DNA from 2 places in the Geobacillus uzenensis genome. Region 1 is predicted to be linked to the other one. Evidence: a T-box and tRNA genes for the amino acid it is inferred to sense, from the RefSeq annotation. Region 1 holds a T-box; the other holds one or more tRNA genes.
What was found. A T-box is a leader RNA that pairs with one kind of tRNA and senses whether it is charged. The one in region 1 lies ahead of pheS (phenylalanine--tRNA ligase subunit alpha), so its partner is inferred to be a tRNA-Phe.
Positions count from the first base shown of each region.

Region 1 (5,727 bases):
ATTTTTCAAACGAACGAGCACGGGAAGGTGATGGTCACCATGAGCCGGCTGATGGATCGATATTACGATTTCGAACGGGCGCTCGCCAAACTCCGGCAAAGCGCCGCAAGAGACGCGCAAACGGATGACCTTGTTGTCGATGCGGCCATTCAACGGTTTGAATTCACGTACGAACTGGCGTGGAAATGGATGAAACTTTATTTGGAGTACCAAGGATACTCCGAAGTGACGAGCCCAAGAAAAACGATTCGCGAGGCGTTTCGAGAAGGGTTGATTGAAGACGGAGAGACATGGCTTCGCATGCTGGAAGACCGCAACCGGACGTCCCATACGTATGATGAAGAAACGGCGATGGACATGTATGAACGCATTCGCACCGACTATATCCCGCTGTTTGACCGCTTGCTTGCCGAAATGAAACAACGGCTTGACTCGGAGACATGAGCGGCTGGCGTGCGGAACGGAACGCGTCTAGTTTGGTGAAGGAACTTGGCTTTGGGCGTGAAAGATGACAATTGTACACCGTTTGCTATAATCAGAAAGAAGAAACTTGACGCATGAGGTGACGACCCAAATGGAAAAAGCGACATTCGCCGGCGGCTGCTTTTGGTGCATGGTGACGCCGTTTGAGGAACTCGACGGCATTTACGGCATCGTCTCCGGCTATACGGGCGGGCATGTCGAAAACCCGACGTATGAGCAAGTGAAAACGGGGACGACCGGCCATTACGAGGCGGTGCAAATCACGTTTGACCCAGACGTGTTCCCGTATGAGCGGCTTTTGGAGCTGTATTGGTGTCAAATCGACCCGACCGATGACGGCGGCCAGTTTCACGACCGCGGGCCGCAATACCGGACGGCGATTTTTTACCATAACGAAAAACAGCGCCAGCTCGCCGAGCAGTCAAAGCGGGCGCTCGAGGAAAGCGGGCGCTTCTCGAAGCCGATTGTGACGAACATTTTGCCGGCCACAACGTTTTATCCGGCGGAAGAGTATCATCAAAACTACCATAAGAAAAACCCGGAGCATTATAAGCAAGACCGCGCCGCCTCCGGGCGCGATGAGTTTATCGCCAAACATTGGGGGGCGAAGCGGTGAAGCGAATTGAATCGCCAAAAAACGCGCGCGTGAAGCAATGGAAAAAGTTGCTGACGAAAAAAGGACGTGAGGAAACCGGGTGGTTTTTGCTCGAAGGGTTTCATCTCATCGAAGAGGCGCTAAAAAGCCAAGCGCCGCTTGTTGAGCTGATTGTGGATGAGCGGGCCGCGATTCCGCCCGGCTGGGACGTCAGCGATGTGCCGGTAGTGATCGTAACGGAAGCGGTGATGAAGGCGATCAGCAGCACGGAAACACCGCAAGGGATCATGGCTGTCTGCCGGCAAGCCGCGACCGAGCTTGGCGATGTGAACACGGCGTTGCTCATTGATGCCGTGCAAGATCCCGGCAATCTCGGCACGATGATTCGCACGGCTGATGCGGCCGGCATCGATGCGGTCATTTTAGGGGAAGGATGCGCCGATTTGTACAACCCGAAAGTCGTCCGTGCGACGCAAGGATCGCTGTTTCACCTTCCGGTTGTCAAAGGCGATCTGGCGCAGTGGATCGCGCGTTTCAAGGAGCAGGGCATTCCGGTGTACGGCACCGCCTTGGAGAACGCCGTCGATTACCGCACCGTTCCACAATCGTCTTCGTTCGCCTTGCTTGTCGGCAATGAAGGAAGCGGCGTCCGACCCGACCTGCTGCGCCTAACGACAGAGAACGTGTACATCCCGATTTACGGCCGCGCCGAGTCGCTGAACGTCGCCGTTGCGGCCGGAATTTTGCTTTATTCCTTGCAGGCGGTGCGGTAAAATAGAATCGAAAATCAATAGGACAAGGGAGCGGAGACAGATGGATGGCGAACTGCGGGCGTTATTGAACGCTGTGCTCGAGCGTCTTGATGTTCAAGGGGCCTACATCGAACAAATGCGCATGGATATCGTCAAGTTGCAAGGAAGCGTGAAACAACTCGAAGACAAAGTCGATCGCCTTCAAAGTGATGTGGACGCCATGAAAAAAGACATGGACGCCATGAAAAAAGACATGGATGCCATGAAAAAAGACATGGATGCCATGAAAAAGGACATGTTGGGGGTCAAAAAAGATGTCGCCGCGCTCAAGGAAGGGCAAGTGCGGCAGGAAAAAATTATGGAGCGCCTTGCCATCCGCTCGATTGAACAGGAAGCGGAAATCGATGAGCTGCGCAAAGAAATTTCGGCCTGACCTTGCCTTCGCCCACTCATTTGCGTATAATGAATAGCGACATTTCTCATACGGACAACAACGATGACGGAGAAAAGTAGCTTGCCGCTCGCCATCCAGGGAGAAAACGCCTTAGACTGGGAGCGTTTTTATGGCCGACGCAAGTGAAGTTCACCTCCCGAGTTGACACCAGGACCATCCCCCATAGGTGGGATGTAAAGGTGATCCGGCTTTTGGCCGTTATGGCAAGGAAGCGAACAGCGCGTCTTCATTGGCGCTGTTAACAAGGGTGGTACCGCGAGCAACAACTCGTCCCTTACTGGGGGCGGGTTTTTTTATTTGAAACGAGGAGGGATTGGCGTGAAAGAACGGTTGCATGAACTCGAGCGAGAAGCGCTTGCGAAAATTGAACAAGCTGGCGATTTAAAAGCGCTCAATGATGTGCGCGTCGCCTATTTAGGCAAAAAAGGGCCGATTACCGAAGTGCTGCGCGGCATGGGAGCATTGCCGCCAGAAGAGCGCCCGAAAATCGGCGCGCTGGCTAATGAGGTAAGAGAGGCGATCCAACAGGCGCTTGAGGCAAAACAAACGAAACTCGAGGAAGAAGAAGTCGAGCGGAAGTTGGCGGCTGAGGCGATCGATGTGACGCTTCCGGGCCGTCCGGTGAAATTGGGAAACCCGCACCCGCTGACGCGCGTCATCGAGGAAATTGAGGATTTGTTCATCGGCATGGGGTATACGGTCGCTGAAGGGCCGGAAGTTGAGACTGACTATTACAACTTTGAGGCGCTCAATTTGCCGAAAGGCCACCCGGCCCGCGATATGCAAGATTCGTTTTATATTACGGAAGAAATGTTGCTTCGCACCCACACGTCGCCGATGCAGGCGCGGACGATGGAGAAGCATCGCGGGCGCGGTCCGGTAAAAATCATTTGCCCGGGCAAAGTGTATCGCCGCGACACCGATGATGCGACCCATTCGCACCAGTTTACGCAAATTGAAGGATTGGTGGTGGACCGCCACATCCGGATGAGCGACTTGAAAGGGACGCTGCGCGAATTCGCCCGCAAGCTGTTCGGCGAAGGCCGCGACATCCGTTTCCGGCCGAGCTTTTTCCCGTTTACGGAGCCGTCGGTCGAAGTCGATGTGTCCTGCTTCCGCTGCGAAGGGCACGGCTGCAGCGTCTGCAAAGGCACGGGCTGGATTGAAATTTTGGGCGCCGGTATGGTGCACCCGAACGTGCTCGAGATGGCCGGTTTTGATTCGAAAACATATACCGGGTTTGCGTTCGGCATGGGGCCGGAGCGAATCGCGATGTTGAAATACGGCATTGACGATATCCGCCATTTCTATCAAAACGATCTTCGTTTCTTGCAACAATTTTTGCGTGTCTAAAAGAAAAAGGAGGAGTTGGGAATGCTCGTTTCGTATCGTTGGCTAGGCGAATACGTCGATTTGACGGGCGTGACGGCCGAAGAGCTCGCTGACCGCATCACCAAAAGCGGCATTGAAGTCGAGCGGGTCGAAGTGCTCAACCGGGGGATGAAGGGAGTTGTCATCGGCCATGTGCTCGAATGCGAGCCGCACCCGAACGCCGACAAACTGCGGAAGTGTCTTGTTGATCTAGGTGAAGGAGAGCCGGTGCAAATCATTTGCGGCGCCCCGAACGTCGCCAAAGGGCAAAACGTCGCTGTCGCCAAAGTCGGCGCGGTGCTGCCGGGCCATTTTAAAATCAAACGGGCGAAGCTGCGCGGCGAAGAGTCAAACGGCATGATTTGTTCGCTCCAAGAGCTCGGCGTCGAAACAAAAGTCGTGCCAAAAGAATACGCCGAAGGCATTTTCGTTTTCCCGAGCGACGCGCCGGTCGGCGCCGATGCGTTGGAATGGCTCGGCTTGCACGATGAAGTGCTCGAACTCTCGTTAACGCCCAACCGCGCTGACTGCTTAAGCATGATCGGCGTCGCCTATGAAGTGGCCGCCATTCTCGGCCGCGCGGTGAAGCTGCCGGAAGCGGCGGTCAAAGAAAACAATGAAATGATCCACGACTACATTTCCGTTCGCGTCGAAGCGCCGGAAGACAATCCGCTGTACGCCGGGCGGATCGTGAAAAACGTCCAGATCGGCCCGTCGCCGCTTTGGATGCAGGCGCGCTTGATGGCGGCCGGCATTCGCCCGCACAACAATGTTGTCGATATCACCAACTACATTTTGCTTGAGTACGGCCAGCCGCTACACGCGTTTGACTACGACCGCCTCGGTTCGAAGGAGATCGTCGTCCGCCGGGCGAAGGCAGGGGAAACGATCGTGACGCTTGACGATGCCAAGCGGAAGCTGACCGAAGACCATCTCGTCATCACGAACGGCCATGAGCCGGTCGCTTTAGCCGGCGTGATGGGCGGAGCCAACTCGGAAGTGCGCGATAACACGAAAACAGTGTTCATCGAAGCGGCGTATTTTACGAGTCCGGTCATTCGTCAGGCGGTAAAAGATCACGGACTGCGCAGCGAAGCGAGCACCCGCTTTGAAAAAGGGATCGATCCGGCGCGGACGAAAGAAGCGCTCGAGCGCGCCGCGGCGCTGATGGCCGAATACGCCGGCGGTGAGATTGTCGGCGGCATCGTCGAAGCCAGCACATGGAAAGAAGAGCCGGTGGTCGTGACGGTCACGCTTGAACGGATCAACGGTGTCCTCGGCACGGCGATGTCGAAAGAGGAAGTGGCCGCGATTTTGGCGAACTTGCAATTTCCGTTCACAGAAGACAACGGAACGTTCACCGTTCATGTCCCATCGCGCCGCCGCGATATTGCGATCGAAGAAGATATCATCGAGGAAGTCGCCCGCCTGTACGGCTACGACCATTTGCCGGCGACGTTGCCGGTGGCCGAGGCAAAACCGGGCGAGCTGACGCCATACCAAGCGAAACGCCGCCGCGTCCGCCGCTATTTGGAAGGCGCCGGCTTGTTCCAGGCGATCACGTATTCATTGACGAGCCCGGACAAAGCGACGCGGTTTGCTTTGGAGACCGCCGAACCGATCCGCTTGGCGCTGCCGATGAGCGAGGAGCGGAGCGTTCTCCGGCAAAGTTTAGTGCCGCATTTGCTTGAAGCGGCGAGCTACAACCGCGCCCGCCAAGTCGAGAACGTCGCTCTGTATGAAATCGGCTCCGTCTATTTGTCGCGTGGGGAAAACGTCCAGCCGGCGGAAAACGAGCGGCTCGCCGGCGTCATCACCGGTTTATGGCATGCTCACCTTTGGCAAGGAGAGAAAAAAGCGGCCGATTTCTATGTTGCAAAAGGCGTGCTTGACGGCTTGTTCGACCTGCTTGGGCTGTCTGATCGCATCAGCTACCGCCCGGCGAAGCGCGCCGACTTGCATCCGGGGCGGACGGCGGAGATTGCGCTTGACGGAACGGTGATCGGCTTTGTCGGCCAGCTCCACCCAGCCGTGCAAAAAGAGTACGATTTGAAAGAAACGTACGTCTTTGA
Region 1 covers NZ_NEWL01000002.1:189,892-195,618, forward strand. The annotation lists gene B9L21_RS02455 (HI0074 family nucleotidyltransferase substrate-binding subunit) at 1-444, shown strand, start outside; gene msrA (peptide-methionine (S)-S-oxide reductase MsrA) at 575-1,099, shown strand; gene B9L21_RS02465 (TrmH family RNA methyltransferase) at 1,096-1,851, shown strand; gene B9L21_RS02470 (hypothetical protein) at 1,892-2,263, shown strand; T-box leader at 2,318-2,562, shown strand; gene pheS (phenylalanine--tRNA ligase subunit alpha) at 2,603-3,637, shown strand; gene pheT (phenylalanine--tRNA ligase subunit beta) at 3,659-5,727, shown strand, end outside.

Region 2 (5,727 bases), on a different contig from region 1:
GAATGGGCAAGCCGTTGCAATACACGCGGAATTTTACTCATTGAAAAAACGGCGGGACATGCGACGGTGACCGATACGTTCGATGTGGTATTGCTCGTCATTGTCGATTCGCAAAGTGAGCCTTTGTATTTGAAACATTACTCAGTTAGCGGCGAGAAGGCGGCGCTTTATGCGGTGAATGAGCGAAAATTAAACGAATGGTTTGTTCTCGGGTCGCATCGAAAGGCGATCGACTGGGTATTCAACGGAAAAATCGTATTTGACCGCAACGACTACGTTTGGCAGCTGCGCCAGCGCCTTGAGCAATTTCCCCCTAAGGAACGTCGGCTGAAAATGGGCCTGGAATTTGCCAAACTGATTCGCCGCTATACCGATGGCAAGGCGCTGTTTACCGCCCGACACTGGCTTGATTCATACAACCATATGATGCACGCCTTGCACCATTTAGCGCGGCTCACAGTGATCGAGCATGGCCTTTATCCGGAAGTGACGGTATGGAATCAAGTAAAGCAAATGGATGGACAAATTTATAAGTTGTATGAGGAGTTAGTCGGGAGCGAGGAGCCGCTTCCAAAACGGCTTGAGCTCCTGTTGCTGGCGAGCGAATTTTTAATCCATTCTTTTATAGTGTCAGGCTCTTCTCACTTATGCGAGGTGTTGAAGGAAAAGAGTGGGGCATGGAGCATTGAGGAAATGACCCGCCATCCGCAGTTTGCGCCTTATTCGGTCGACCTTGCCATCATGCTCGAATATTTAGTGGAAAGAAAAGTGTTAACTGCGGTAGAGGTGCCGACAAAAGGGAACAGGATGTTTGAACGCTATTATATTTTGCAGGAAGGGAAAATTTGATGAACCTCTCCCATCTAGCCTTTGTTTAACCTAATTTTGAAAGATGCTCCCCACTGTCAAACGAGACAAAAAAGGAGGGGTGTTGCCAACTGGGGCGCTCGGCCAACTTTTGTCCATGAGGCGGGATGACCCGACAAGCCCCGTCTCTGAGCGCTAGTGCGGGCGGGGGAGCATATTACTTTCGGCTGGGCGTCAACGACCTCCACCTAGCCAACGCTTGAATGGGGGCTTGCGTAACGGGGATTGGATGGTCTTGATACAACGGTTTTCTCTACATTTTATGAATGTGGAATGGTTGGGGAAAATGAGGCAGTTCAGCAAAGACGGGCTGTCTATCGCGAAAAGTAAAAAAGCTATTGACTTCTATGTCGAACGATGATATATTTTAAATCGCTGCCGCGACGGAAAAGCGTTGCGGAATAAGATGAATAAAAAAGTGTTGACAACCAATAATAAAAATGCTAATATGTAAAAGTCGCTTCAAGAGAGCGGAAGAAACAAAAATAAGCTTGTTCCTTGAAAACTGAACGAAACGAAGCGCAACGAAAAGCTGAGGCCGCTTGCCTATCGGCGAAACGCGCTAGAGGGCCTGCGAGGAGGCTATTGCCGCCGCAGCAGGACCGAAGCGTCGCGAGTCGATGGCGGCCGAAGCTAGACAATACGAAAAGCTGAGGCCGCGGCGCCTTTGGTGCTGAGGCCGAAGCCAAAGCCAATCAACTTTCTATTGGAGAGTTTGATCCTGGCTCAGGACGAACGCTGGCGGCGTGCCTAATACATGCAAGTCGAGCGGACCGAATGAGAGCTTGCTCTTATTTGGTCAGCGGCGGACGGTACGGGAGCCAGCCGCCGAAGGTGGGGCAAGTGATTGGGGTGAAGTCGTAACAAGGTAGCCGTACCGGAAGGTGCGGCTGGATCACCTCCTTTCTAAGGGGAAAAGCGAAGGCCGCCCGCCTATCGGTGAAACGCGCTGGAGGGCCTGCGAGGAGGCTGTTGCCGCCGCAGCAGGGCCGAAGCGTCGCAAGCCGATGGCGGCCGGAGCTAGACAGTACGAAAAGCGGAAGCGCCGCGATTGGCTCTCGAAGTCAAATGTTCTTCACCCGCAGGGGTGCTTGCACCCCAAAAGCGGAAGCGCCGCGATTGGCTCTCGAAGTCAAATGTTCTTCACCCGCAGGGGTGCTTGCACCCCGAGGGGGAAGGTTATTTGGCAGAAGAGAGCCAGGCGCTGGAGCTAGACAATACGAAAAGGGAAGGCCGCGAACGACCGACCATTAACAAATCAGATTTCCCATCGCGTTAGGCGAGTAAGATCCCTCGAAGATGACGAGGTCGATAGGTCCGAGGTGGAAGCGTGGCGACACGTGGAGCTGACGGATACTAATCGATCGAGGGCTTAACCTAGAAAAGCAGAGGCCGCCTGCCTATCGGCGAAACGCGCTGGAGGGCCTGCGAGCGGGCTTAGCCCGCCGCAGCAGGACCGAAGCGTCGCGAGCCGATGGCGGCCGGAGCTAGACAGTACGAAAAGCAGAGGCCGCCTGCCTATCGGCGAGACGCGCTGGAGGGCCTGCGAGGAGGCTATGCCGCCACAGCAGGACCGAAGCGTCGCGAGCCGATGGCGGCCGGAGCTAGACAAAAAGCGGAAGCGCCGCGGCTTCTTCCCCCACACGGTTATCTAGTTTTGAGGGAATGAAAAAAAGCTTGACAACAATTCAACTTTCCTTATAATAAAACTTGTCCATTATTGCCTAGTGGTGATAGCGGAGAGGAAACACCCGTTCCCATCCCGAACACGGAAGTTAAGCTCTCCAGCGCCGATGGTAGTTGGGGCCAGCGCCCCTGCAAGAGTAGGTCGCTGCTAGGCACGATCCATGGAGGATTAGCTCAGCTGGGAGAGCACTTGCCTTACAAGCAAGGGGTCGGCGGTTCGATCCCGTCATCCTCCACCACTCTAAATCGTCGCGGGGTGGAGCAACGAGCATTTGCTTCATCGAATACGCTGCGAGTTGCCTCGACGCATCGAGCATCTTTGAATCAGCTGGCAGAGGAAGAGGCAACAAACATTTAAACCAACACTCAGTGCATGATCGAAACAAATCCATTTCTTATCGCCGCGGGGTGGAGCAGTCCGGTAGCTCGTCGGGCTCATAACCCGAAGGTCGCAGGTTCAAATCCTGCCCCCGCAACCAAATGGTCCCGTAGTGTAGTGGTTAACATGCCTGCCTGTCACGCAGGAGATCGCGGGTTCGAGTCCCGTCGGGACCGCCATTGTTCCAAAATTGCGAAAAATACAGTATGGCTCGACAGCTCAGTCGGTAGAGACGAGCATCAACATCATCGAGTTTGCTGCGAGTTGCCTCGACGCATCGAGCATCTTTGAATCAGCTGGTAGAGGAAGAGGCACAGAGCAATCAATGAGCGAGTTAAAAATAACATATGGCTCGGTAGCTCAGTCGGTAGAGCAAAGGACTGAAAATCCTTGTGTCGGCGGTTCGATTCCGTCCCGAGCCACCATTATCATATCGATATGCCGGCTTAGCTCAATTGGTAGAGCAACTGACTTGTAATCAGTAGGTTGCGGGTTCAAGTCCTGCAGCCGGCATTCCTTATTTTACTCGAGAAAGTTATGAGCCATTAGGTTCGGTTATAGTTGCCTCGACGCACCGAGCATCCTCGAAACAGCTGGTAGAGGAAGAGGCAGGTAGAGCTCGTTAGTACTTAGAGTGTTATGATCGCTATGAGCCATTAGCTCAGCAACGAGCGCTGCATCTTTGAGTTTGTTGCGAGTTGCCTCGACGCACCGAGCATCCTCGAAACAGCTGGTAGAGGAAGAGGCAGGTAGAGCTCGTCAGTACTTAGAGTGTTATGATTGCTATGAGCCATTAGCTCAGCAACGAGCGCTGCATCTTTGAGTTTGCTGCGAGTTGCCTCGACGCACCGAGCATCCTTGAAACAACTGGTAGAGGAAGAGGCAGGTAGAGCTCGTCAGTACTTAGAGTGTTATGATCGCTATGAGCCATTAGCTCAGCAACGAGCGCTGCATCTTTGAGTTTGTTGCGAGTTGCCTCGACGCACCGAGCATCCTCGAAACAGCTGGTAGAGGAAGAGGCAGGTAGAGCTCGTTAGTACTTAGAGTGTTATGATTGCTATGAGCCATTAGCTCAGCAACGAGCGCTGCATCTTTGAGTTTGCTGCGAGTTGCCTCGACGCACCGAGCATCCTCGAAACAGCTGGTAGAGGAAGAGGCAGGTAGAGCTCGTTAGTACTTAGAGTGTTATGATTGCTATGAGCCATTAGCTCAGCAACGAGCGCTGCATCTTTGAGTTTGTTGCGAGTTGCCTCGACGCACCGAGCATCCTCGAAACAGCTGGTAGAGGAAGAGGCAGGTAGAGCTCGTTAGTACTTAGAGTGTTATGATTGCTATGAGCCATTAGCTCAGCAGGTAGAGCATCTGACTTTTAATCAGAGGGTCGGAGGTTCGAGTCCTCCATGGCTCACCATTTTGCGGAAGTAGTTCAGCGGTAGAACACCACCTTGCCAAGGTGGGGGTCGCGGGTTCGAGCCCCGTCTTCCGCTCCACTCGCCCGCCGGGGTGGCGGAATTGGCAGACGCACAGGACTTAAAATCCTGGGGTAGGTAACTACCGTGCCGGTTCGAGTCCGGCCCTCGGCACTTGCGCTCGTAGCTCAATTGGATAGAGCATCTGACTACGGATCAGAAGGTTAGGGGTTCGAATCCTCTCGAGCGCGTTCATCGGGAAGTAGCTCAGCTTGGTAGAGCACACGGTTCGGGTCCGTGAGGTCGCAGGTTCAAATCCTGTCTTCCCGATTTTCCTGTGGGGCCTTAGCTCAGCTGGGAGAGCGCCTGCTTTGCACGCAGGAGGTCATCGGTTCGATCCCGATAGGCTCCACCATTTCACTATATCATTTTGGCGGTGTAGCTCAGCTGGCTAGAGCGTACGGTTCATACCCGTGAGGTCGGGGGTTCGATCCCCTCCACCGCCACTATTATTGGACCTTTAGCTCAGCTGGTTAGAGCAGACGGCTCATAACCGTCCGGTCGTAGGTTCGAGTCCTACAAGGTCCACCATTACTACGTTACTTTTTGGAGGAGTACCCAAGTGGTTGAAGGGGTCGGTCTTGAAAACCGAGAGGCGTCGCAAGGCGCGCGGGGGTTCGAATCCCTCCTCCTCCGCCATAATGATTGTGCAACTTAGGTCAATCTGTTGTGCCGGCTTAGCTCAATTGGTAGAGCAACTGACTTGTAATCAGTAGGTTGCGGGTTCAAGTCCTGCAGCCGGCACCATCAATGTGGCGGCTATGGCGAAGTGGTTAACGCACCAGATTGTGGCTCTGGCATGCGTGGGTTCGATTCCCACTAGTCGCCCTTTCTCTTCCCTTATCTTTGTTGCGGGTGTAGTTTAGTGGTAAAACCTCAGCCACGAGCCTAGCTTCATCGAATAGGCTACGAGTTGCCTTGACGCACCCTGCTTCTTTGAGAATGCTGGCAGAGGAAGAGGCGTGAAATCGCGTGATGAATGGTAGAAGAAGCTATGTGCGGGTGTAGTTTAGTGGTAAAACCTCAGCCACGAGCCTAGCTTCATCGAATAGGCTGCGAGTTGCCTCGACGCACTCTGCTTCTTTGAGAATGCTGGCAGAGGAAGAGGCATGAAATCGCGTGGTGAATGGTAGAAGAAGCTATGTGCGGGTGTAGTTTAGTGGTAAAACCTCAGCCTTCCAAGCTGATGTCGTGGGTTCGATTCCCATCACCCGCTTTGATGGGCCTATAGCTCAGCTGGTCAGAGCGCACGCCTGATAAGCGTGAGGTCGGTGGTTCAAGTCCACTTAGGCCCACCATTTTCCATTGTGCATTGTCAGATGATTC
Region 2 covers NZ_NEWL01000008.1:114,454-120,180, reverse strand. The annotation lists gene B9L21_RS13320 (nucleotidyltransferase-like protein) at 1-849, shown strand, start outside; rRNA gene rrf (5S ribosomal RNA) at 2,591-2,707, shown strand; tRNA gene B9L21_RS13310 (tRNA-Val) at 2,717-2,792, shown strand; tRNA gene B9L21_RS13305 (tRNA-Met) at 2,956-3,032, shown strand; tRNA gene B9L21_RS13300 (tRNA-Asp) at 3,036-3,111, shown strand; tRNA gene B9L21_RS13295 (tRNA-Phe) at 3,282-3,357, shown strand; tRNA gene B9L21_RS13290 (tRNA-Thr) at 3,373-3,445, shown strand; tRNA gene B9L21_RS13285 (tRNA-Lys) at 4,268-4,343, shown strand; tRNA gene B9L21_RS13280 (tRNA-Gly) at 4,348-4,422, shown strand; tRNA gene B9L21_RS13275 (tRNA-Leu) at 4,430-4,515, shown strand; tRNA gene B9L21_RS13270 (tRNA-Arg) at 4,519-4,592, shown strand; tRNA gene B9L21_RS13265 (tRNA-Pro) at 4,598-4,671, shown strand; tRNA gene B9L21_RS13260 (tRNA-Ala) at 4,681-4,756, shown strand; tRNA gene B9L21_RS13255 (tRNA-Met) at 4,774-4,847, shown strand; tRNA gene B9L21_RS13250 (tRNA-Ile) at 4,856-4,932, shown strand; tRNA gene B9L21_RS13245 (tRNA-Ser) at 4,950-5,040, shown strand; tRNA gene B9L21_RS13240 (tRNA-Thr) at 5,073-5,148, shown strand; tRNA gene B9L21_RS13235 (tRNA-His) at 5,157-5,229, shown strand; tRNA gene B9L21_RS13230 (tRNA-Gly) at 5,547-5,617, shown strand; tRNA gene B9L21_RS13225 (tRNA-Ile) at 5,623-5,699, shown strand.
Region 2: it has a tRNA-Phe gene. The T-box ahead of pheS (phenylalanine--tRNA ligase subunit alpha) is inferred to sense a tRNA for this amino acid. The anticodon was not compared.